Regions from separate parts of the Paenibacillus sp. KACC 21273 genome, predicted to be linked through region 2. Evidence: riboswitches for the same ligand, from Rfam matches in the RefSeq annotation. Region 2 holds a riboswitch; the other holds the start of a gene.
What was found. A riboswitch is a leader RNA that binds a small molecule or an ion and turns the genes downstream of it on or off. The one in region 2 is predicted to bind thiamine pyrophosphate.

Region 1 (4,218 bases), 2.7 Mb from region 2:
AGCAATCGTAGGGATATTTTGACTCAAGATCAATAATGGATATAATGCTGAACGTAGAAAAGGAATATAATGAAGCACGCCTGCGACCAGTAATCCAAAAGCAACACCTATACTAAAGCCGGATAGTGTCAATTTTAACGTCGCCCATGTGTGCAAGCCCAGTCGGTCTTTCTCACTCCATGCTTCATGTCCAATCAATGCAGGGCTAGGAAGAATCCATGTCTCAATATGGAATAGACTGGTTGCCAGTTGCCAGATAATCAGTAATAAAACAACCGCCCCGAGGGGCGGCCATAGCCTGTTCCACCATGTATTCATCGTAGACATTAGCGGTACTTCTCGGTTAATCCATCCATACTGATTCCGGTTGGACTATGAGCAATTTTGATCTGAGAAATAATACTGGGGCTTCCTTTTTCCACTAACGCTTCGTGCATTTGACGAACCACTTCTAACAATTCGCTAAGTTCGCCTTCCATCGTGGTCTCAAGTGGATGCACTTCATATTTCACACCGGAGGCTTGAATCACTTCTATTGCCCGGTCGACATAATCGTAAGAGTTCTCACCAGCTTGAGTTTTGGGAATAACCTGAATACTTAAAAGGGTGTGTGCCATAGTAGTCATCTCCTTATGTTCTATTTATGATTTGGTGGCTTCAGGTAAATAATCGTTTGTATACGCTTTGGTTGCATCTAACGGTTTGTCTAACAATTTCTGCTTGAACATCCAATCGGCATAACCTTCCCAGACCGATTGTTTTTGCTCGCCCCAGCGTTTGGCATCATCTTGATAACGTGGAGATAACCATTTTTGGCTAGCTTTGACCAGTGCAGGATCAAGATCGGGTACTGCTTTGAGCAATATATCTGCTGATTCATCAGGATGAGCGATTGCATATTCATATCCTTTACTGGTTGCCGCCATAAATGATTTCACCAGTGCAGGATCGGTAGCGATCTGCTTCTCATTGGTTACGATAACAGGCGTATAATAATCTAATTGATCTGAATAATCTTTTACATATAACATATCTAATGGTTGTCCGCGAAGTTCTGCTTCAATTCCTGTCCATCCATAGAATATCCATGCAAAATCGATTCCTTTTTGTACAGCTGTAAAATAATCCGCATTACCGATATTAACACTTTTGACTTTGCTAACATCGCCACCGTCGGTATCCATAATTGATTTCATAACCGCTTCTTCAACAGGCGATCCCCATGCACCGTAGGATTTGCCTTCCATATCTTTAGGGCTTTTGATTCCGCGATCTGTAGGAGCGGCAAAGCCAGATGTATTATGCTGGATAACTGCCGCGAGTGACACTAAAGGCACTCCTTGTACACGCGCTTGAGTCACACTTTCTTGATAACTGATTCCAAAAGGCACTTCACCAGAAGCGACCATGGTATCTGCTCCACCTTGACCGGGAGCAATAATTTCGACGTTTAATCCTGCTTCTTTATAATAGCCCAGTGCTTGGGCAACATATAAGCCAGTATGATTTGTATTTGGTGTCCAGTCGAGCACGACTTTCACATCTTTAAGTGCAGATGTTGATCCTGCCTGATTGGCTGTATTGCTTGTACTTGTTGCTGAACCACATGCAGTGGTGATCCACAATAAACCTACCATTAACCACGGTAAGCTTTGACGCCACCTTTTTTGAGTTCTCATTACCGTCATCCTTCTTTCTTCTAGCTCAAATAGTCAATCCTGTAGTACTGGATAAAAGGCATAAAAAAAACGCCCCCATCGGGACGACATAGGTGCAATTATAAGCTAGAGTACAGCATATAACGACTTGTTACTTTCCTACGCTGGCATTATCCAGATCAGGTATAAGGGTCTGTATTTATCACAATACACTCTCAGCCAGTTGCAACTAGCTCCCCTGTACATATGCGGTTTTTTTACATTGTAATTATAGACCAGAGGGTATCAACTGTCCAGTAAAGAGAATGCGGTGTCATCAGCAAAAGACAGTGTATTTCGGTTCAGTCTCGCTGGCTAAGGGTATTTACATATACGGAAGTTTGTAACTAACAAAAGTTCCATTCAATATTCTTCTATACGTATCGAATAGATATACATAGACATAGATATTGAATACACCCATACGTTTATATACAGGAGGAGATTGATCATGAGTAAAACAGCTGAAGAACAAGCGATATTAACTGCATTAGAAGGTAATCCATTTTGTGCACTAGGTACAGTAGAAAACGACAAACCTAAAGTACGCTACATGGCGCTATATAACGAAGGCTTGAATATTCATCTCGCGACAAACCGCAAAACACATAAAGTCGAAGAGTTAGAAAAAAATCCGAACTGTTATGTATTGTTGGGTTATGAAAAAGGCGGCACTAATCAAGTCGTTGAAATCGAAGGTGTAAGTGCTGTATCTACAGACGACGAATTGAAAAAACGTGTCTGGAAAGAAGAATTTAAAGAATGGTTCTCCGGTCCAGAAGATCCTGATTATGTGATCCTAGATATCAAACCACAAACGATTGAATATACAGATCAAGATGGTAACAAAAAAACGTGGACTGCGTAATCTGATACAACTTTAATTGTTTAAGATAGCAGTTATCACATAAATGACTCGGAATTTGAAATTTGCGAAACAAGAGAAATGAATGCAAAATTCAAATTCCGAGTTTTTTCGTCTTTATTTTTCCATAAAAAGGATAAAATAGGTACTTGAGGAACTTGATAAGGTATACTCAAATAAGGTATAAAAAGGTATATAGAAATATTTTATAGACTAACCTGTAAAATGACGATGATGGAATAAAATGAAAGTCTCATTGATAGCAAGATATAAGGAAATATACTGGAGGTGGTTTCCTTGAACTTAAAACAAATAGAACAACAGATTGAGCAGGAACGCCGCATATTGAACCAGATGGCAGAAGAACATGGGATGCGCGATTATCGTGTGTTAGACCAATCAGAACAATTAGATCGAATTTTAGATATGTATTTTCAATATAAAGATCGAAATACTAATTTTTTAACTCCTTAATCTCAATGAGTTATTATTTATGAAAAGAAACATGACACAATCATGTAAATTATAGAATTTTTCGCAAAATAAATCTTATTTTCATAAAAAATAGAACTAATAACCCTTCAAATATATCAGCTGATAGTATACAATTCTATCATGCGTTTCTTTTGGTAGCCTTTTTACTATTTATCTGCCTACTCTAAATCATAATTTCTAATATGATTTTTTTAAAATCAGCATGTTAAGTAGATTGTCACTGCTTGTTCATGCTGTTATACATATAGGGCATAGAGATAAATAGTAAAAGGTCAAGCAAATGCGAATATATTTGGGAGGGGTTTTTTATTTTGAACTTGGGAAACAAAACATTTAAAAAAGCAATTACTGTCATCGCAGCTCTGCAATTGTTTGCAGTGTCGGCAGTTCCTGCTTTTGCAGCCGAAGCCACTTCTTCTGAATCTACCGTAAAATTACGTTTGTTGGAGACAACAGATATTCATGTGAACGTAATGAACTATGATTATTATTCAGATGCAGCGACAGATCAATATGGATATGCCAAAACAGCAACATTGATCAAAAATGCGCGTGCAGAAGCCAAAAACAGTGTATTGATCGATAATGGTGATCTATTACAAGGTAATCCGCTAGGTGACTATGTAGCCAAAGTTGATCCTTTAAAAGCAGGCGAAGTTCACCCTGTCTACAAAGCGATGAACCAATTGGGTTATGATGCAGGAAATATTGGTAACCATGAATTTAACTATGGTCTGGATTTCTTGGGTAACGCTCTCAAAGGCGCTAACTTCCCTTATGTGAATGCTAATATTTATACAGATGATGGCACAGGTTCAGGTGAGAAAAACTACTTTACTCCTTATTTGATTTTGGATAAAGAAGTCACTGATGAAAGTGGAGCTAAACATACGATTAAAGTAGGTGTTATCGGCTTCGTACCACCACAAGTAATGCAATGGGATAGCGCAAACTTGTCGGGGAAAGTGGTTGCTAAAGATATCGTTGAAACAGCGAACAAATTTATTCCACAAATGAAAGCAGAAGGCGCAGATATTATTATTGCAGTGCCACATTCTGGCTTTGAAGATATTCCTCAGACTGAATTGATGGAAAACTCCGTGTTGTATTTGAGCAAAGTGCCAGGTATCGATGCGATTATGTTCGGACATGCACACAAAG
Region 2 (4,218 bases):
TAGATACCAAAGTTGAAGATATGGCTTACGGTCTTGGACTCAATGTTATTGGACTTGATAAAGACGTAACAGCTTTGAGCGGGGGTCAGCGTACCAAAGTACTGCTTGCCAAGCTATTACTGGAAAAGCCTAATGTTTTGTTGCTGGATGAGCCTACCAACTATTTGGATGTAGAGCATATTCAATGGCTAACTCGTTATCTACAAGAATATCCACATGCTTTCGTATTGATCTCACATGATACAGATTTTATGAATCAAGTCGTGAATGTAATTTATCATTTGGAATTTGCCAAATTAAATCGTTATACAGCTGATTATAATAAGTTTTTAGAAATGGCTGATATTCAAAAGCATCAACATATCGAAGCCTTTGAAAAACAGCAAGATTTTATCAAAAAACAAGAAGAATTTATTCAAAAAAATAAAGCGCGTGCATCTACATCCGGTCGTGCAAAAAGTCGTGAAAAGCAATTAAATCGTATCGAACGTATCGACAAACCAGAAGAATTTGCTAAGCCAACATTTAATTTCAAAGAAGCTCGTGCAAGTAGTAAAACAGTCTTTGAAGGTAAAGACTTTGAGATTGGATATACACATGCTTTATTGCCTAAAATGACAATGAATATTGAACGTGGTGAAAAAATTGCGATTGTTGGTTGTAACGGTGTAGGTAAATCAACATTGCTCAAAACTATTCTAGGTAAACTTCAACCGGTTAGTGGTAAAACTTATCTTGGCGATTATTTGCATTCTGCTTATTTTGAGCAGGAAGTACGTCCAGACCAATTGACACCGATAGATGAAGTATGGAATGAATTTTCACATTTAAGTCAAAATGAAGTACGTGGTCATCTGGCACGTTGTGGTCTGAAAAATGAGCACATCACGCGCCCAATGCGTATGCTAAGTGGTGGAGAGCAAGCGAAAGTTCGTTTGTGCAAACTATTACTGCGTGAAAGCAACTGGGTATTATTCGATGAACCGACCAATCACTTGGATGTTCATGCTAAAAATGAATTAAAACGCGCTTTAAAAGCATATAAAGGTACAGTATTGCTCGTGTCTCACGAACCTGAATTTTATGAAGATTGGGTTACTAAAATTTGGGATGTTGAGCAGTGGTCTGAAGCTAAAGCGAAATAAAAGATTTTCCATCTTTTTAAGATGTCGTAGCTAGTTGTACTCATTTGTTTTTAGAATGAACTGTGAAAAATGACTTTATAAAGAGTCTGAGAATCATTTGCTTTATTGAATAGTCTTTGCTAAGATGAATAACAAATTGAATAGCTTGAATGCACTAGGGGGGCCGCTTGAGGCTGAGATGAAAGCAGATATTGCTTTCGGACCCTTTGTACCTGATCTGGATCATACCAGCGTAGGGAAGTGGTAGCAGAGTTTCGGAAATGTTAGATCATATTAACGATAAAGTCTTTTACTGTATAGAATAGTAATTATTTTGTACAGGAGCAGCTTATGGTGATCTAAAATATGGTTTCCGTTATTTTAAAATAATCTTGTTTGCTCTCAGACAAGGCTCATTATTTTCTAGGTCTATACTAGCCACTTCTTGAATAATAAGAAGTGGCTTTTTTGCGTTTGCTTATACACTTTTGAGGAAAGGAGGGTATATACCGATATGGAACTTCATGCAATCAGTACAGGTCAACAATCGATCTACCAGTTTGTAAAGGTAGCTTCACAGATACATCCGTGGACAACCGCTATTCATATTCGTGAAAAAAAGTGGTCTGATTCTCAGATTATTAATGCTGTCCAGCAGCTCATGCACACAGGAGTACCACTATCCAAAATAAGGATCAATAGTCGACCTCAATTAGCAGCGGATCTAAAAATAGGGGGTGTGCATTTAAGTGAACATATGTCTTATGTAAATGCAGATGATCCTCCTTCACTATGGAAAGTCGGGCGATCTGTTCACAGTATAGAGCAAGCATTACAAGCTCAAAGTGAAGGGATAGATTATCTTTTTTACGGTCATATTTATTCGACTAACTCTAAACCTGATCTGATTCCACAAGGATTGGATCAATTGGAAAAGCTTTGTCATGCGGTATCTATACCTGTTATTGCAATAGGTGGTATTCAGCCATCACACTGCCAAGATATTCATCAAGCAGGCGCTAGAGGGGTAGCTGTAATGTCTGGTGTTTTTGAAGCAGAACATCCTCAGCATGCCTGTCAGTTGTATAGCCAAAGTATGCAATATATGACTTCTACGCATCTACAATCATTAGGAAAGAAGTGAATCGGCTGATGGTTCATCTATCTAATCTCAAAACTAATCATTATGACGTAATCGTTGTAGGTGCTGGAGTGATCGGTGCTGCTATTGCTTATGAACTGGCGCAGCAAGGAGTCAAAGTAGCTTTGCTTGAAAAAAATCAACCAGCTTCTGGCGCATCAGGTGCAGCAGGAGGGATGTTAGCGGCTCATTCTGAACATTTTGCTCATCCAGAATTGTACCAATTGGCATTATACAGTCAATCGCTATATAGCAAGCTTGCGACTGATCTATTGGAGAAAACAGGGATTGATATTGGACTGCGAACAGAAGGATTTTTGCTACCACTGACCAAGCAAGAATTACATTTAAGACATAAAGACCCACTTCAAGCAGATCAAAGGTATGACAAGACATTTGATGAAAATTTATTTCCTTTACCAAATAAAAGTCATATTTCCGCTTCTACACATAACGATTCAAAAGTAGATCGCAAAGAGTGGTGGAGCCCATCATATCTAGCACAAGTTGAGCCACATATTTATGCTCCTTCTGGAATGATCTACAATCCAGATGAACCGCAATTAATTCCAGCTTTGTTTAATCAAGCGCTTGTTCAAGCAGCGATTCAGCATCATGTCGATTTTTATCCTGAGACAGAAGTATACCGTTTACTGCATTCGCAAGGTGAAAATTATATTACAGGTGTAATCACTAATCAAGGAGAAATCTACGCTGAACAAGTAGTGTTAACCACAGGCTTGAGTACACAACAATTGCTAGCAACAGAGCAGTATAGTTTACCTTTGGTACCGGTCAAAGGAGAACTCATTGAAGTCAGTACTTCTTCTCAATATCTTGGACATACGATTTATGGAGAAGGCATTTATATTATTCCCAAAAGTAATCATCGCATCTGGATTGGAGCTACCAGTAAACCAGAACGTACAGATACAACAGTAGATATTTCTGCGATTGCTCAGTTATTGTCGGGAGCAGAGCAATTTCTGCCTGCGATAGGATCAGCTACGTTTGAACGTTGTTGGTCAGGGATACGTCCTGGAACACCGGATGAATTACCTTATTTAGGAAGGATTCAACCGCTTGCTGGATTATGGACAGCTTCAGGGCATTATCGAAATGGGATGTTGTTAGCTGCTGGCACAGCCAAATGGATGGCAGAGGCATTAATAAATAATGACACAGCGCATATTCCTGATCGCTTTTCACCAGAACGAGCTTTGCAAAAATCGAAATCTTTATCATCGAAATCTCGATCTACAGCTAAAGGAGTGACTACATGGAATTAATTATCAATGGTCATCGGAAATATGTAGAACCTGAATACAACACAGTATCCAAATTGCTAGAATCATTATCTCTTGGTCACAAAACAGTGATTGTAGAACATAATCAACAAATTTTGCAAAAAGAAGAGCATCCACATATTACACTGGCAGACAAAGATATATTAGAGATTGTACATTTTGTAGGAGGTGGCTGATTTGTTAACGATAGGTACACATACATTTACATCGAGACTGTTACTAGGCACAGGGAAGTTTACAGATTTGCAGATTCAGAATCAGGCGGTAGAAGCATCGGGCACAGAAGTGCTAACATTTGCAGTAAGACGATTGAATTTGGATCAAGTGAATGAACCGAATTTTCTAGAAATGTTAGATCTCCAAAAATATAAACTATTGCCTAATACCGCAGGAGCCAAAACAGCCGAAGAAGCTATTCGGATAGCACGTCTGGCAAAAGCTTCTGGATTATGTGATATGATAAAAGTAGAAGTTATCGGAGATGATACGTTGCTTTTACCTGATCCTTTAGAGACGGTCAAAGCTTGCGAAGTCTTGCTAGCAGAAGGATTTATTGTTCTGCCGTATATCTCTGACGATTATATGTTAGCCAAACGCTTACAGCAACTTGGTGTACATGCGATTATGCCTGGAGCTTCCCCAATCG

Region 1: it holds a riboswitch for thiamine pyrophosphate, as region 2 does, so the genes downstream of both, PQ460_RS21805 (ABC transporter substrate-binding protein) here and PQ460_RS10325 (thiamine phosphate synthase) in region 2, are expected to answer to the same signal.

What each region holds. Positions count from the first base shown of each region.
Region 1 is NZ_CP117876.1:4,960,938-4,965,155, reverse strand. It holds gene PQ460_RS21815 (ABC transporter permease) at 1-318, opposite strand, end outside; gene PQ460_RS21810 (MTH1187 family thiamine-binding protein) at 327-617, opposite strand; gene PQ460_RS21805 (ABC transporter substrate-binding protein) at 642-1,679, opposite strand; TPP riboswitch at 1,797-1,908, opposite strand; gene PQ460_RS21800 (pyridoxamine 5'-phosphate oxidase family protein) at 2,149-2,565, shown strand; gene PQ460_RS21795 (aspartyl-phosphate phosphatase Spo0E family protein) at 2,860-3,036, shown strand; gene PQ460_RS21790 (bifunctional 2',3'-cyclic-nucleotide 2'-phosphodiesterase/3'-nucleotidase) at 3,369-4,218, shown strand, end outside.
Region 2 is NZ_CP117876.1:2,277,656-2,281,873, forward strand. It holds partial or broken gene PQ460_RS23510 (ATP-binding cassette domain-containing protein) at 1-177, shown strand, start outside; gene PQ460_RS23515 (ATP-binding cassette domain-containing protein) at 336-1,145, shown strand; TPP riboswitch at 1,292-1,401, shown strand; gene PQ460_RS10325 (thiamine phosphate synthase) at 1,639-2,268, shown strand; gene PQ460_RS10330 (NAD(P)/FAD-dependent oxidoreductase) at 2,277-3,554, shown strand; gene thiS (sulfur carrier protein ThiS) at 3,545-3,748, shown strand; gene PQ460_RS10340 (thiazole synthase) at 3,750-4,218, shown strand, end outside.